One region of the Qiania dongpingensis genome, then DNA from elsewhere that is predicted to be linked to it. Evidence: predicted binding sites of a transcription regulator. Region 1 holds the regulator's gene; each other region holds the start of a gene.
What was found. The regulator Rex, encoded in region 1, represses fermentation and respiration genes when NADH is low (regulators of the CRP and FNR family bind a similar motif). The targets are predictions, from matches to a motif close to ATTGTTAANTANTTAACAAT.
Positions count from the first base shown of each region.

Region 2: H9Q78_RS01505 (cobalt transporter) is a predicted target of Rex. The motif match lies at 1,922-1,941, and genes of this name have one in related genera.
Region 3: H9Q78_RS04175 (NAD(P)-binding protein) is a predicted target of Rex. The motif match lies at 1,629-1,648, and genes of this name have one in related genera.
Region 4: H9Q78_RS02320 (phosphoenolpyruvate carboxykinase (ATP)) is a predicted target of Rex. The motif match lies at 1,655-1,674, and genes of this name have one in related genera.

Region 1 covers NZ_CP060634.1:3,032,502-3,035,656, reverse strand. Annotated here, with positions in the region: gene H9Q78_RS14225 (NAD(P)H-hydrate dehydratase) at 1-1,074, opposite strand, end outside; gene H9Q78_RS14220 (redox-sensing transcriptional repressor Rex) at 1,171-1,827, opposite strand; gene abc-f (ribosomal protection-like ABC-F family protein) at 2,049-3,155, shown strand, end outside.
Region 2 covers NZ_CP060634.1:326,935-330,089, forward strand. Annotated here, with positions in the region: gene H9Q78_RS01490 (ATP-binding protein) at 1-150, opposite strand, end outside; gene H9Q78_RS01495 (methylenetetrahydrofolate reductase) at 186-1,106, opposite strand; gene H9Q78_RS01500 (CooT family nickel-binding protein) at 1,247-1,441, opposite strand; gene H9Q78_RS01505 (cobalt transporter) at 1,455-1,880, opposite strand; gene H9Q78_RS01510 (SEC-C metal-binding domain-containing protein) at 2,064-2,564, opposite strand; gene H9Q78_RS01515 (hypothetical protein) at 3,109-3,155, shown strand, end outside.
Region 3 covers NZ_CP060634.1:896,089-899,243, reverse strand. Annotated here, with positions in the region: gene H9Q78_RS04190 (GGDEF domain-containing protein) at 1-79, shown strand, start outside; gene H9Q78_RS04185 (alpha/beta hydrolase) at 195-1,166, shown strand; gene H9Q78_RS04180 (DUF1905 domain-containing protein) at 1,331-1,600, shown strand; ZMP/ZTP riboswitch at 1,671-1,755, shown strand; gene H9Q78_RS04175 (NAD(P)-binding protein) at 1,907-3,155, shown strand, end outside.
Region 4 covers NZ_CP060634.1:477,717-480,871, reverse strand. Annotated here, with positions in the region: gene leuS (leucine--tRNA ligase) at 1-1,551, shown strand, start outside; gene H9Q78_RS02320 (phosphoenolpyruvate carboxykinase (ATP)) at 1,757-3,155, shown strand, end outside.

The sequences.
Region 1 (3,155 bases):
CAGATTTAAAGCATCCGCATCCAGTACCTTGGGCAAAGTTACATTTTTTAACAGCCAGTGAAGAATCTGCTCTGCATAGGATTCTGTGGAGAACCCTGGTCCGGCCACCAGCGCATCGGCCCATCTGCAAAGGTCCGCAAGCTCCTCCATATCCGGATGTTCCCGGTCGAAGCCAGTCACGATCGCTTCCGGAAGCATAGTCTTCAGTACCTGCACATTTTCTTTTACCGTATAGATCTGCACGAGTCCCGCTCCTGACCGGTATGACGCCAATGCGCTCATATATGCGGCTCCGCTCATGCGCTTGCTTCCCGCCGCCAGCAGCACCTTTCCAAAGGTACCTTTATTTCCGTCAGCCGGACGCTTCGGCAGCCGCCTCAGATCCTCCGGGCCAAACGTATAAGCCATTCGGCTTTCCATTCCGTTCGGCAGGGAAAATCCAATGTCCGCCACCTTCTTTTTTCCACAGTAAAAAGCGCCCGGATAAAGCACCAATCCAAGCTTCTCAAATCCAAATGTCACCGTCGCGTCCGCCTTCACGGCTGCTCCGAGGATCTGGCCGTCTGATGCGCTGACTCCAGAGGGGATATCCACTGCCAGCACTTTGGCTCCGGATATCCTAGCTCTTTCTATGGCATCCGTCAGTTCTATAAAGGTTTTATTGAGCGGACGGCTTAAGCCTACGCCGAAAAGAGCGTCGATGATCAGTTCAAACCCATTTTCTATACTGTATTCTTGCCTGCTGTCCGCTGTTACTGCCGGAATTCCCAGCTTCTCTGTTATGGCAAGCTGGATGGAATGCTCTTTTGTCGAATGAGATGCCTTTCCGCACAGAAGCACCTTCACCTTCCTTCCATGCAGCTTGAGCATCCTGGCCGCAGCCAGACCGTCGGCCCCGTTGTTCCCCATGCCGCAGATCACCAAAACAGATCCATTCTGACTGCTCATCTGCTCCGCCTCGGCGGACACTGCATACGCCGCCCTTTCCATTAGGACCAGAGAAGGTATGCCCAATTCCTCAATATTATAGCTGTCGATCGCTTTCATTTGACTGCTGTCCGTCAAATACCGCATATCCCACTCCTTTATTGCTTCTGCGAAATAGCAAAATTCCCCGTCAATATGACAGGGGAATCCGCTTCCTTTTTTCTCTTCCACATGGACGCATTTTTAAGAATTCTGGCCGCTTCCTTCCTTATCTCTCTTCTCCGAGATCCGATAAGACAGCTGCATCAGGCTCTCCGACAAATGTACGTTTTCCACCACCACGTCATCCGGAACCTTAAGATCCAGGTGGGCAAAATTCCAGATAGCCTTAATGCCGCATGCGATCAGCCTGTCCGCCACCTCCTGCGCTGTGCTTTTGGGGACTGTGAGCACCGCAATATCAATGTGATGCCCGGATAAAAACTCCTCCAGATTCTTCATATCCAAAGTCTTGATCCCGCGAACACTCTTTCCGATCCGGTCGGGGCTCACATCAAACAAGGCCTGGATCATGAATCCCCGCCGTTCAAAGTTTGAATAATTGGTCAGCGCCTGTCCAAAATTGCCGCCGCCTATGATGATCATGTTATTCTGTCTGTCAATCCCCAGGATCTTCGCAATTTCATTGTAGAGATATTCCACATTGTAACCGTATCCCTGCTGGCCAAAACCGCCGAAATTGTTCAGGTCCTGCCGGATCTGGGATGCTGTCACATTCATTTTTTCGCTGAGGTCATTGGAGGAGATGCGCTCAACTCCACTTTCCATCAGTTCCCCCAAATATCTGTGGTACCGGGGCAGCCGCTTAATGACCGCATTGGAAATTTCCTTTCGTTCCACTCTTACCACCCAATTTCTTATAAGATTATGCTTCCTTTTTATATGCTTATACTTCTTTTTTATTATAGTATCCCTATAGTTGCTTGTCAAATAACTTTGATAATTATTTTACAAAACTGGAAAATGCCTCCCCCCGTCTTATTTTCTCCGCTCCCTTTGTTGACGCTCTCCTCAAAAACAGTTACAATATACCCCAGAAGAAAAAATAGGGGGAATCCGCCATGATACTTTCCTGCCATCAGGTAAGCAAGTCCTTTGGGGACGCCGTTATCATCCAGAACGGCTCCTTTCATATAGAAGACAGAGAGAAAGCAGCCATCGTCGGCATCAACGGCGCCGGCAAATCCACTCTTTTAAAAATCATCACCGGAGAACTTCCGCCCGACAGCGGAACCGTCGTTCTCGGCAAGGACAAGACTCTGGGATATCTGGCCCAGCATCAGGACTGTTCTTCGGATCAAACGGTCTATGATACGCTTCTGGAAGTAAAAAAAGAAGTACTCGCCCTGGAAGAACGCCTGCGGGAATTGGAAATCTCCATGAAACTGACAGAGGGCGAAGAATTGTCACGGCTCATGGACAGTTACGCCAGAACCAGCCACGAATTTGAGCTCCGGAATGGATATGCTTACAAAAGTGAGATCACCGGTGTTCTGAAGGGCCTTGGTTTTACTGAGGAAGATTTCGCAAAACAAGTCCGTGCCTTGTCGGGAGGCCAGAAAACCCGTGTGTTTCTCGGCCGTCTTCTCCTTTCAAAACCTGATATCATCCTCTTGGATGAGCCGACCAATCATCTGGATATGGAATCCATCGCATGGCTGGAAACATATCTGCTCAATTATCCCGGAAGTGTCCTGATCGTCGCCCACGACCGCTATTTTCTGGACCGGGTGGTGACAAAAATCATAGAGATCGACCAGGGGCAGGTATCGGTGTTTTCCGGGAACTATTCTTCCTATGCAGAAAAGCGGTCCATGCTCCGGGATGCAAAGATGAAAGAATATCTGAACCAACAGGCAGAGATCAAGCACCAGGAAGCCGTCATTCAGAAGCTCCGTTCTTTCAACCGGGAAAAATCCATCCGCCGGGCAGAAAGCAGAGAAAAGCTTCTTTCTAAGATCGAGCGGGTGGACAAACCGACGGAAGCTTCTTCTGCCATGCACATCCGGCTGGAGCCCAGGATAATGAGCGGAAATGATGTGCTGACTGTCCGGGAGCTGTCAAAATCCTTTGGGGACAACTGTCTGTTTTCCAATGTTTCCTTTGAAATCAAGCGGGGAGAACGAGTGGCCGTGATCGGCAGCAACGGCACCGGGAAGACCACACTT
Region 2 (3,155 bases), 380 kb from region 1:
GCCGAGAACCTCGTTCAGGTTGGAATTGGCATCCGCATCCACGGCCAGGATCGGCCCTTTTTCCTTTTCGCACAAATATTGAATCAGCAGACCGCAAAGAGTTGTCTTGCCAACGCCGCCCTTGCCTGCTACTGCAATCGTATAGGCCATTTCAGTGCCCTCCTTCATGTCTCATGTTTATGTGATCAAACGATCGTACGCAGCCCTGACCGGTTGATGATCTCCGATACATCCTTCCATTTGTTAAGAGCATACATATGGATGCCGTCAACGCCGCATGCACGGTATTCATCCATCTGTTTGATGGTATATTCAATACCGGCCTCCTTGAAGGCAGCTTTCTTTTCATCAACCGCGGCATCGAAAGGCTCTTTATCAAACGGATTCGGGAAAATCCAGTTCTTTGAAATAATCTCGCAAAGCTTGCGGTCCATCACACAGGCGTTGCGGGAAAGTGCCATATTGATGGTAGCAGCCATATCCAGGATCGGCATGATACCTACATCTACAGGCATGGTGATGCCGGCTTTGCGGATCGCATCCAGCCAGCGCTTGAACTGTTCCATATCCCAGCAGAGCTGAGTCATGATATAGTCAGCGCCATTATCCTGTTTCTGTTTCAGAACAGCGATATCGGCTTCCAGGCTGCGGCAGGAAATATGTCCCTCCGGAGAACCTGCGACAGCAATCTCGATCTTATCGCCGAATTCCTTCCGTACAAAAGCTACCAGGTCCGTAGCATAAGCGAAATCCCCGCCTGTTCCGGTCCAACCAAAAGGAAGGTCGCCGCGGAGCGCCAGCATGTTATTAACGCCGTGGTCCAGGTAATCCTGCAGCTGTTCTTTGATGCCTTCACGGGTATTGCCGATGCAGGTAAAATGAGTCACCGGCGTTGTTCCGGCTTTCTGGATCATCCCGCAGACATCCATGTTCTTTCCAACATTTGTTCCGCCGGCGCCATAGGTCACGGAAATATAGTCCGGTTTGAATTCGCAAAGATGCTCAATGGTCCCCGGAAGGTTCTCCATGCCTTTGTCGGTCTTCGGCGGAAAAAGTTCGAAGGAAAAAGCTGTCCTCTCCTTCATGATCGCGGTTAACTGTTTCATAATACATACCTCCTAAGTATATTTCATTTTGTTTTGAACCCATTATTAATTATGTGAGTGATTATGTAACCTTCTTAAACTCAGTAAATACTGCCTCCTGATACTTTATCCGAGGCAGTATTCCATTCACTCTAAAGACTTCAGTCGGTGCAGCGGACCTTTACAATGCTGCCCGCCAGGTCAACCTCTGTCAAAGCTCCCTTTATTTTCATTTCCTTGCCGATGATGTCATACATGGTAATCAAATCTCCATCAATAAGGATCTTGCTGACGTTCTTAAGAAGGAGCGTCTCATCCTCTTCCGGCCGTTTGCCATAAACTGCTGCCAGACACATTTTCCTTCACCTCCTACTTATCTGCTTTCAGTAAGGAAAGTGCCACTTCCAAGCGTACATTGCCGCTCTGGAATTCAGAAACACCCTTTTCGATCTGGTCTGCCGCTTCTCCTTTTCCCATGGAACGAAGCCTTTTCGCCATTTCATCCAATTCCATCGCATGATGCTTGTTATGCTGAAGCATATAGCTCACAAGCGCCAGAGTCTCATCCTCTGCCTCCGCACAGCTGTCACAGGCGCCGGCACATCCGTGGCTGTGAGCATGGCCGCACTCTTCGCCGTCATGGCTGTGAGAGTGGTTTCCGCCGTGTTCATGATCATGCTCATTTTCATGGCCTTCCTCATGAACATGTTCATGGGTGTGTTCAATCAAATGGGTGTGGGGATGCGCATGATGGCTGTGGACGACATTTCCGTTTTCATCCGTAATTACGTGCATTCCACAATCTCCTTTCTATACTTGATTTTCCAAAAAAACATTGTGTTAAATTTTTAATTATTCTTAGTCATTATACCTTGTCTGGTAATATTAATCAAGGCTATTTCCTTTTTTTTGGGGTTATTTTGACAATGTTCACAAAAAAATACAAAATATGCCCATCCCGACATATGGTGTCTGTCATTATCTTCCACAGCAGTATTTGTATTTTTTTCCGCTTCCGCAGGGACAGGGATCATTTCTCCCCACTTTTTTTCCTTTTACAACGGTCGTGGAAGATTTCTGCTCCTTATAGAGCTCCTTCTGCCGCTCTTCCGTGAAAATATCATTCCACTGAGGGAGTCCGTAAAGCCAGTCTGCTTTTGCTCCGACCATGTTCTTATACAAAAGTTCCTTATCAAATTCCAGGCTGACGGGGGTATCCTCTTCCATGCTGTCTATGGGATTGCTTTTTTTCAGGCTGTCGTTGATGCCGTCCAGAAAACCAACCATGGTCATCAGATCCACTTCATATTTCTCCGCCAGTTCTTTTACCGTGCCGGTCACTGCTTCCTCCGGCGCGGAAAGAAGTTTCTCGTAAATTCCTTTTTCCAGGTTAAAATAATTCCCCCAGAAATAATTGTTCTGCTGTTCACTCATCTGGCTCTCATAAGCCATTTTTCTCCATTGTTCTAAAAGTGTCATTCCCTGTACCATCCTTCTATTGATTAAAAATAATACTTCTCTAGTGTCCATTATACCCGACACGGACAGGTTATGGCAATAGCAAATTCAGGATTCTGTCTCTCCTTTCCAGCAATGTTGCCGCAAAAAAGCAAGTGTGATATACTATACCCTTGAACACCTTTCAGACAAGCTTTCTTTGTTTGCTTTAAAAGCAGGAGGAAATCCGATTCCATCCAGGCGGCTCGCTGGCAGCCGTAACCAGGATCTTTACGGCCTCCAGTCGGTCCTTTCCAACTGACATGGATAAATCGATATTTTTCCTTGTCAGATTCCAATAAAAACCTGCATGAAATTCGGTTTTTACCTCCCTGCGGCCGGGAAGATCCTGCTAACGCCTTTGCGGCGCTCGCCTTACGATGGAATCGGATCGTTCCTCCTGCTCCTCCTCCCGCACCAAAGTATTTTCCGATTGCCTTGAAAGCTATTGGGGCGGCCCACCGCAGCCCGCAGCCATAAGGCGCGCGGGCCGTGTGGATATCCGATCCTTTTCTGGAATCATGAAGTGGTAGTCATTCGAAAAAGTGCGGCAGAAAGAATACCGGCAGAAGG
Region 3 (3,155 bases), 950 kb from region 1:
AAAAGAGAATAATGCTGTGGAACAGGCATTTATTCGAGCAGATAGGATGATGTATAGTGATAAACACAGCAGGAAATAGGATTGCTGGTCCAGAATAATATGGTTTAAACATTTAAAGAGTTTGGAATATTCTAATCCTATAATCGTTTTGCTGCGTTTGGCAGGACAGGAAAACCGGGAGGATTAGGAATAAAATGAGAAGAAGAATTTCACTGGAACCAGAGGCGGTGGCGGTAAGCAATGCGAATTCCGTACCGCCCCTTATTTTTCAGCTTCCCCCCTGCGAGGGGCGGGAGGTACTGGAAAAAGCACAGGATGCGCCGGTATGTATGTATCCGGCTTGTATACAGAAAACAATGGTGAATACCGGAGAATGGGGGAAAGTACGGGTCTTTGTGGTCAGGCCGGAACGAGTCTCCTGCCCGGCAAATGTGATATTTTACATTCATGGAGCGGGATGGGTATTCGGAAGCTTCCATACTCATGAGAAGCTGGTCAGGGAACTTGCCGCAAGGACGGGTTCTGTCCTGGTGTTCCCGGAGTATTCCCGGGCGCCGGAAGCGCGTTATCCGGTAGCTATCGAACAGTGTTATCACATACTTTGTATGCTGCCTGCATTGCTCAGACAAATGGGAATAGAGATGAACCCGGCCGCGCTGACAGTGGCGGGGGACAGCGCTGGAGGAAATATGGCTATTGCCATGACACTGATGGCAAAATACCGGGGAGGGCCCTGCATCCATAAACAGCTTTTGTATTATCCGGTGACAAATGCCTGCTTTGATACTTGCACCTATCGGCAATTCGCGGTAGACTACTATCTTTACAGAGCCGGGATGATGTGGTTCTGGAATCAATATACAGTGTCAGAATGTGACAGGAATCAGATTACTGCTTCTCCGCTGCGGGCGGGAAGAGAACAGCTGGAAGGCCTGCCCGCCGCTATGATAATCAATGGGGAGGCAGACGTTCTGAGAGACGAAGGAGAGGCTTACGCGAGAAAGCTTAGGGAAGCGGGGGCAGAAGTGACTGCTGTGCGGTTTCAGGCAATCATCCATGATTTTGTGATGCTGAACGAGCTGGATCAGACGAGAGCCTGCCGCGCCGCTATGGATGTCTCTGTGGAATGGCTGAACAGAGAAAGCTGCCCTGTGCCTTGCTGCTGATCGACTATTTTTGGTAAGCTTTTTTACTCTTGTGATGGCATGTATGACAAACGGTATTTATACGAATCCTAAGTATATACCCAAGTGTATGTATAAAGGGTTCGCCGGCGGACAATGAACAATAGGAGCAGAAAGATGGTGACAGGAACATGGAAGATAAAAAGATGGAAGGGAAGAAATATGAGTTTGACGCTGTCATAAAAAAGGTTCCGGATATGGACGGAGCATATGTGGAATTTCCTTTCGATGTCAGAAAAGAGTTTGGAAAAGGCAGGGTAAAGGTACATGCAGAATTCGACGGAGAGCCGTATGACGGAAGCCTTGTCAGGATGGGAACGCCTGGCCATATTCTGGGAATACGAAAGGATATCCGGTCAAAAATCGGCAGACAGCCGGGGGATATCGTACATGTCGTACTTACAGAACGCCGTTGATTTCTTCGTATTTTTATTGAAAGGAATTCTTGACAATACAATAACAATATGATATGGTAGGGAAAAGACAAGAGATTTTCATCGCTGGCGGAATCAGTGGAAGAACCACGGGGTGATGAAAGTTTAGGAATTAGCCGACCGTCTGGGCAACATTTGTTGATGAAACGAATGTTGCCTTTTTTTATACTCTGCATTTCAGGGGAGAAGCTTTTCTAGAGGCAGAGTTACATAAAATGTTTTCTTTCGTGGGGGAAACCAAGGGGAAACAAGCGGTAAGTAAACAAGCAAGAGAAGGAGGAGGTATTGATGAGCAGATTAAGTATCATCACTCAAAACAAGGCTCAGACCACAGTAGAGGAGCTCTACAAGGATCTGGAGCGGCGTATCAGCGCGAGTCCGCCAGGACTGTGTCCCGTTGATCTGGCGTCATCTTTCCTTAAGATGTGCCATGCCCAGTCATGTGGGAAATGCGTTCCCTGCCGTGTGGGCCTGGGACAGCTGCAGAAGTTGATGGAAGACGTGCTGAACGGGGAAGCGACTCTGGAGACGATTGACCTGATTGAAAAAACAGCAAAGAATATTTTCTATTCCGCAGACTGCGCCATTGGGTATGAGGCTGCGAAAATGGTATTAAAGGGAATCAAGGGATTCCGGGATGATTTTGAAGAGCATATTCTGAGAGGCCGCTGCAAGTTTGAGCTGAACCAGCCTGTGCCTTGTGTATCACAATGTCCCGCGGGAGTGGACATTCCCGGTTATATTGCCCTGGTGGCAGAGGGCCGCTACGGCGACGCGATCCGCCTGATCCGAAAAGACAATCCGATGCCTTCCGTATGCGGGCTTATCTGCGAGCATCCCTGTGAAGTGCGCTGCCGCAGGACGATGATCGATGATCCTGTGAATATCCGCGGACTGAAGAGATTTGCCGTAGATCATGCGGGCGACGTGCCGCTTCCCGTACCCGCGGTGCCTACGGGGAAAAAAGTGGCTGTTATCGGCGGAGGCCCCGGCGGTATCAGCGCGGCTTATTATCTGACCTTAATGGGCCATGATGTGACGATTCTGGAACAGAGGAAGAAGTTGGGCGGCATGCTCCGCTACGGGATTCCCAATTACCGGCTGCCCAGAGAGGTTCTTGACAGAGAGATTGAGCATTTGCTCAGCATCGGAGTTAAAGTAGAGACCGGGGTGTCTGTGGGCGAGAACCCCAGCATAACGGATCTGAAAAACGAATATGACGCGATTTATATCGCGATCGGCGCTCACATTGACAGAAAGATCGGCATTGAAGGCGAAGATGCCAACGGCGTGGTTTCTGCCGTGGAACTGCTCCGCGGGATTGGCGACGGCGAAATGCCTGATTTCAGCGGCAAGGATATCGTAGTCATCGGCGGCGGAAACGTAGCCATGGACGTGGCGCGGTCAGCAATCCGTCTGGGTGCGAAGCGTCTGCGTATTGCATATAGGCGCAGAGCCGTGGATATGACGGCCATGCCGGAAGAAGTCGCGGGAGCGGTGGAGGAAGGATGCGAGCTTCTCGATCTTCATGCCCCTC
Region 4 (3,155 bases), 530 kb from region 1:
AATGTGGACCGTCTCCAGGATAAAGAAAAGACTGGTGTGTTTACAGGAAGCTATGCGGTGAACCCGATCAATGGGGCAAAGGTCCCCATTTGGCTGTCTGACTATGTACTGGCAGACTACGGGACCGGCGCTATCATGTGTGTGCCCGCCCATGATGACAGAGATTTTGAGTTCGCAAAGAAATTTGATATACCGATCATTCAGGTGATCTCACCGGACGGAAACGAAAATCCTGACCTTAAAGAGGCATATGTGAACCCCGGCGTCATGATCAATTCCGGAGAGTTCAATGGAATGAGCTCAGAAGAAGCCAAAGCGAAGGTTCCGGACATCATGGAAGAAAGGGGACTGGGTAAGAAGACCACTCAGTATAAACTGCGTGACTGGGTATTCTCCAGGCAGCGCTACTGGGGAGAGCCGATCCCCATCATTCACTGTGACCACTGCGGGTGCGTTCCTGTGCCGGAAGAGGAGCTTCCTCTGCTCCTGCCCGAGGTGGAATCCTATCAGCCTACCGGTACGGGAGAATCTCCTCTGGCGGCGATCGACGAATGGGTGAACACCACCTGTCCTGTCTGTGGACGGCCCGCCAAGAGAGAGACCAATACGATGCCCCAGTGGGCAGGGTCCTCCTGGTATTTCCTCCGCTACGTGGACAATAAGAACAGCGAGGAGCTTGTCTCCAGAGAGAAAGCAGATAAATATCTTCCGGTCGATATGTATATCGGCGGCGTAGAGCACGCGGTGCTCCACCTTCTGTACTCCAGATTTTATACGAAGTTTCTCCATGATATCGGCGCAGTGGACTTTGACGAGCCCTTTAAAAAGCTTTTCAACCAGGGCATGATCACCGGAAAGAACGGCATCAAGATGAGCAAGTCCAAGGGCAATGTGGTATCGCCGGATGACCTGGTGCGCGACTACGGATGTGATTCCCTGAGAATGTATGAGCTGTTTGTGGGGCCCCCGGAATTGGATTCGGAATGGGATGAGAGAGGAATCGACGGTGTGAACCGTTTCCTCAACCGTTTCTGGAACATGGTCATGGACAGCAAAGATTCTGGCATGGCGTCTACGAAGGAGACAGAAAAGCTCCGCCATAAAATGATATATGACATTACCAGCCGTTTGGAAAGCTTCAGTCTCAATACGGTCATAAGCGGTTTCATGGAATATAACAATAAGATGATCGAGATGGCCAAAAAGAACGGCGGCATGGATAAAGAGACCCTGGAAACGGCAGTCACGCTTTTAGCCCCCTTCGCCCCCCATATCTGTGAAGAGCTTTGGAGCCAGCTGGGACATGAGACCAGTGTCTTTGACAGCAGCAATACCTGGCCGGAATACGATGAAAGTAAAATGGCAGATGATGAAAAAGAAATTGCCGTGCAGCTGAACGGCAAGACAAGATGCGTCATCACCCTGCCGGTGGATATGGAAAAGGAAGCGGCTTTGGAAGCGGGACGGAAAGCCCTGGGAAATAAGCTGACAGGAAGTATCATTAAAGAGATTTATGTACCCGGAAGGATCATCAATATCGTGGCTAAGTGATGGAAAATTCTGTAACCTGTACCGTATGGGGAAGCGCCGTAGCGATGTGAGCGACAACGATTAGACGGTACTATAAAAATTCTTTATAAACAGGAAAGAATAAATTGATAAATAATCAACAGAAAATTCATTGACTTTTGTCAGATAAAATGAGATAATAAAGCAGATTTCGATTTTACTTAATTTTATAAAGGAGGAACAAGGAATGGCAACAAAAGCATATTATCCTATTTCTGAAATTGGCAAGGGTAAAGTTGGTTTTTCCAAAACCCGTGCTATCGTTGAAGCCGCATTTTACGGCAACAACGTAGTAAAGGTAAATACCCTGAAAGAGGCTTACAAGCTGGCTAAGAATTCACCTGGAACCATTGTGACAGACATGCCGGTATATAGAGCAGAAGAAATCGGCCTTGACAGTGACGCCAAAGTTCTTTTATTCAACGATGGCGCAATCACAGGGCGTTACGCAGCGGCACGCCGGATCGCAGGCGAGCCTGGAGTAGACTGTGAAGCACTTGATAAGGTGGCGATGGACGCTGTCTACGATTCCCGGTGGAAAAAAATGTACCATGCAGAGGTATATGTAGGACTCGATCCTGAATTCATGGTAAAAGCACATCTTCTGCTTCCCGAAGGAGAAGAGAACATCATGTATTCCTGGATGTTAAACTTCCAGTACATGTCAGATGAGTACGTAAAGATGTATAAGAACTCCAAAGCAGTAGGAGACGGAAAAGAAGCTGATATCTATATCTTCTCCGATCCCCAGTGGAGCCCCGTGGACCATCCCGGCGTAAACTTTGACTGCTTGAGCGATCCCGCAAAGAAAACTCTTTGCTACTTCAATACAGATACCAACTGTGCGTGCATCCTGGGTATGAGATACTTCGGCGAGCACAAGAAGGGTACTCTGACCATGGCATGGGCTATCGCGAACCGCAATGGATACGCTTCCTGCCACGGCGGACAGAAGGAATATACACTGGCGGACGGCAGCAAGTATGTAGCTTCTGTATTCGGCCTGTCAGGTTCCGGAAAATCCACTCTGACTCATGCAAAGCATGACGGAAAATACGGTGTTACCGTGCTTCATGACGATGCGTTCATCATCAATACCGATACCTGCGCGTCTGTAGCTCTGGAGCCCGCTTATTTTGACAAGACTGCTGATTATCCTACCGGCTGCCCTGACAATAAATATCTGCTGACAGTTCAGAACTGCTCCGCAACTCTGGATGAGGACGGCAAGATTCAGCTGGTGACAGAAGATATCCGTAACGGCAACGGACGTGCCATCAAGTCCAAACTGTGGTCTCCGAACCGTGTGGACAAGGTGGATTCTCCTGTGAATTCCATCTTCTGGATTATGAAAGATCCCACCATTCCGCCGGTAGTAAAGCTGAAAGGTTCCGCTCTGGCTTCCGTAATGGGCGCAACTCTGGCGACAAAGAGATCTTCTGCAGAGAGACTGGCTCCCGGCGTAGATCCCAACAAGCTGGTCGTAGTTCCTTATGCGAATCCCTTCAGGACCTATCCTCTGGTAAACGACTATGAGAAGTTCAAGAAGCTGGTTGAAGAGAAGAATGTAGACTGCTACATTATCA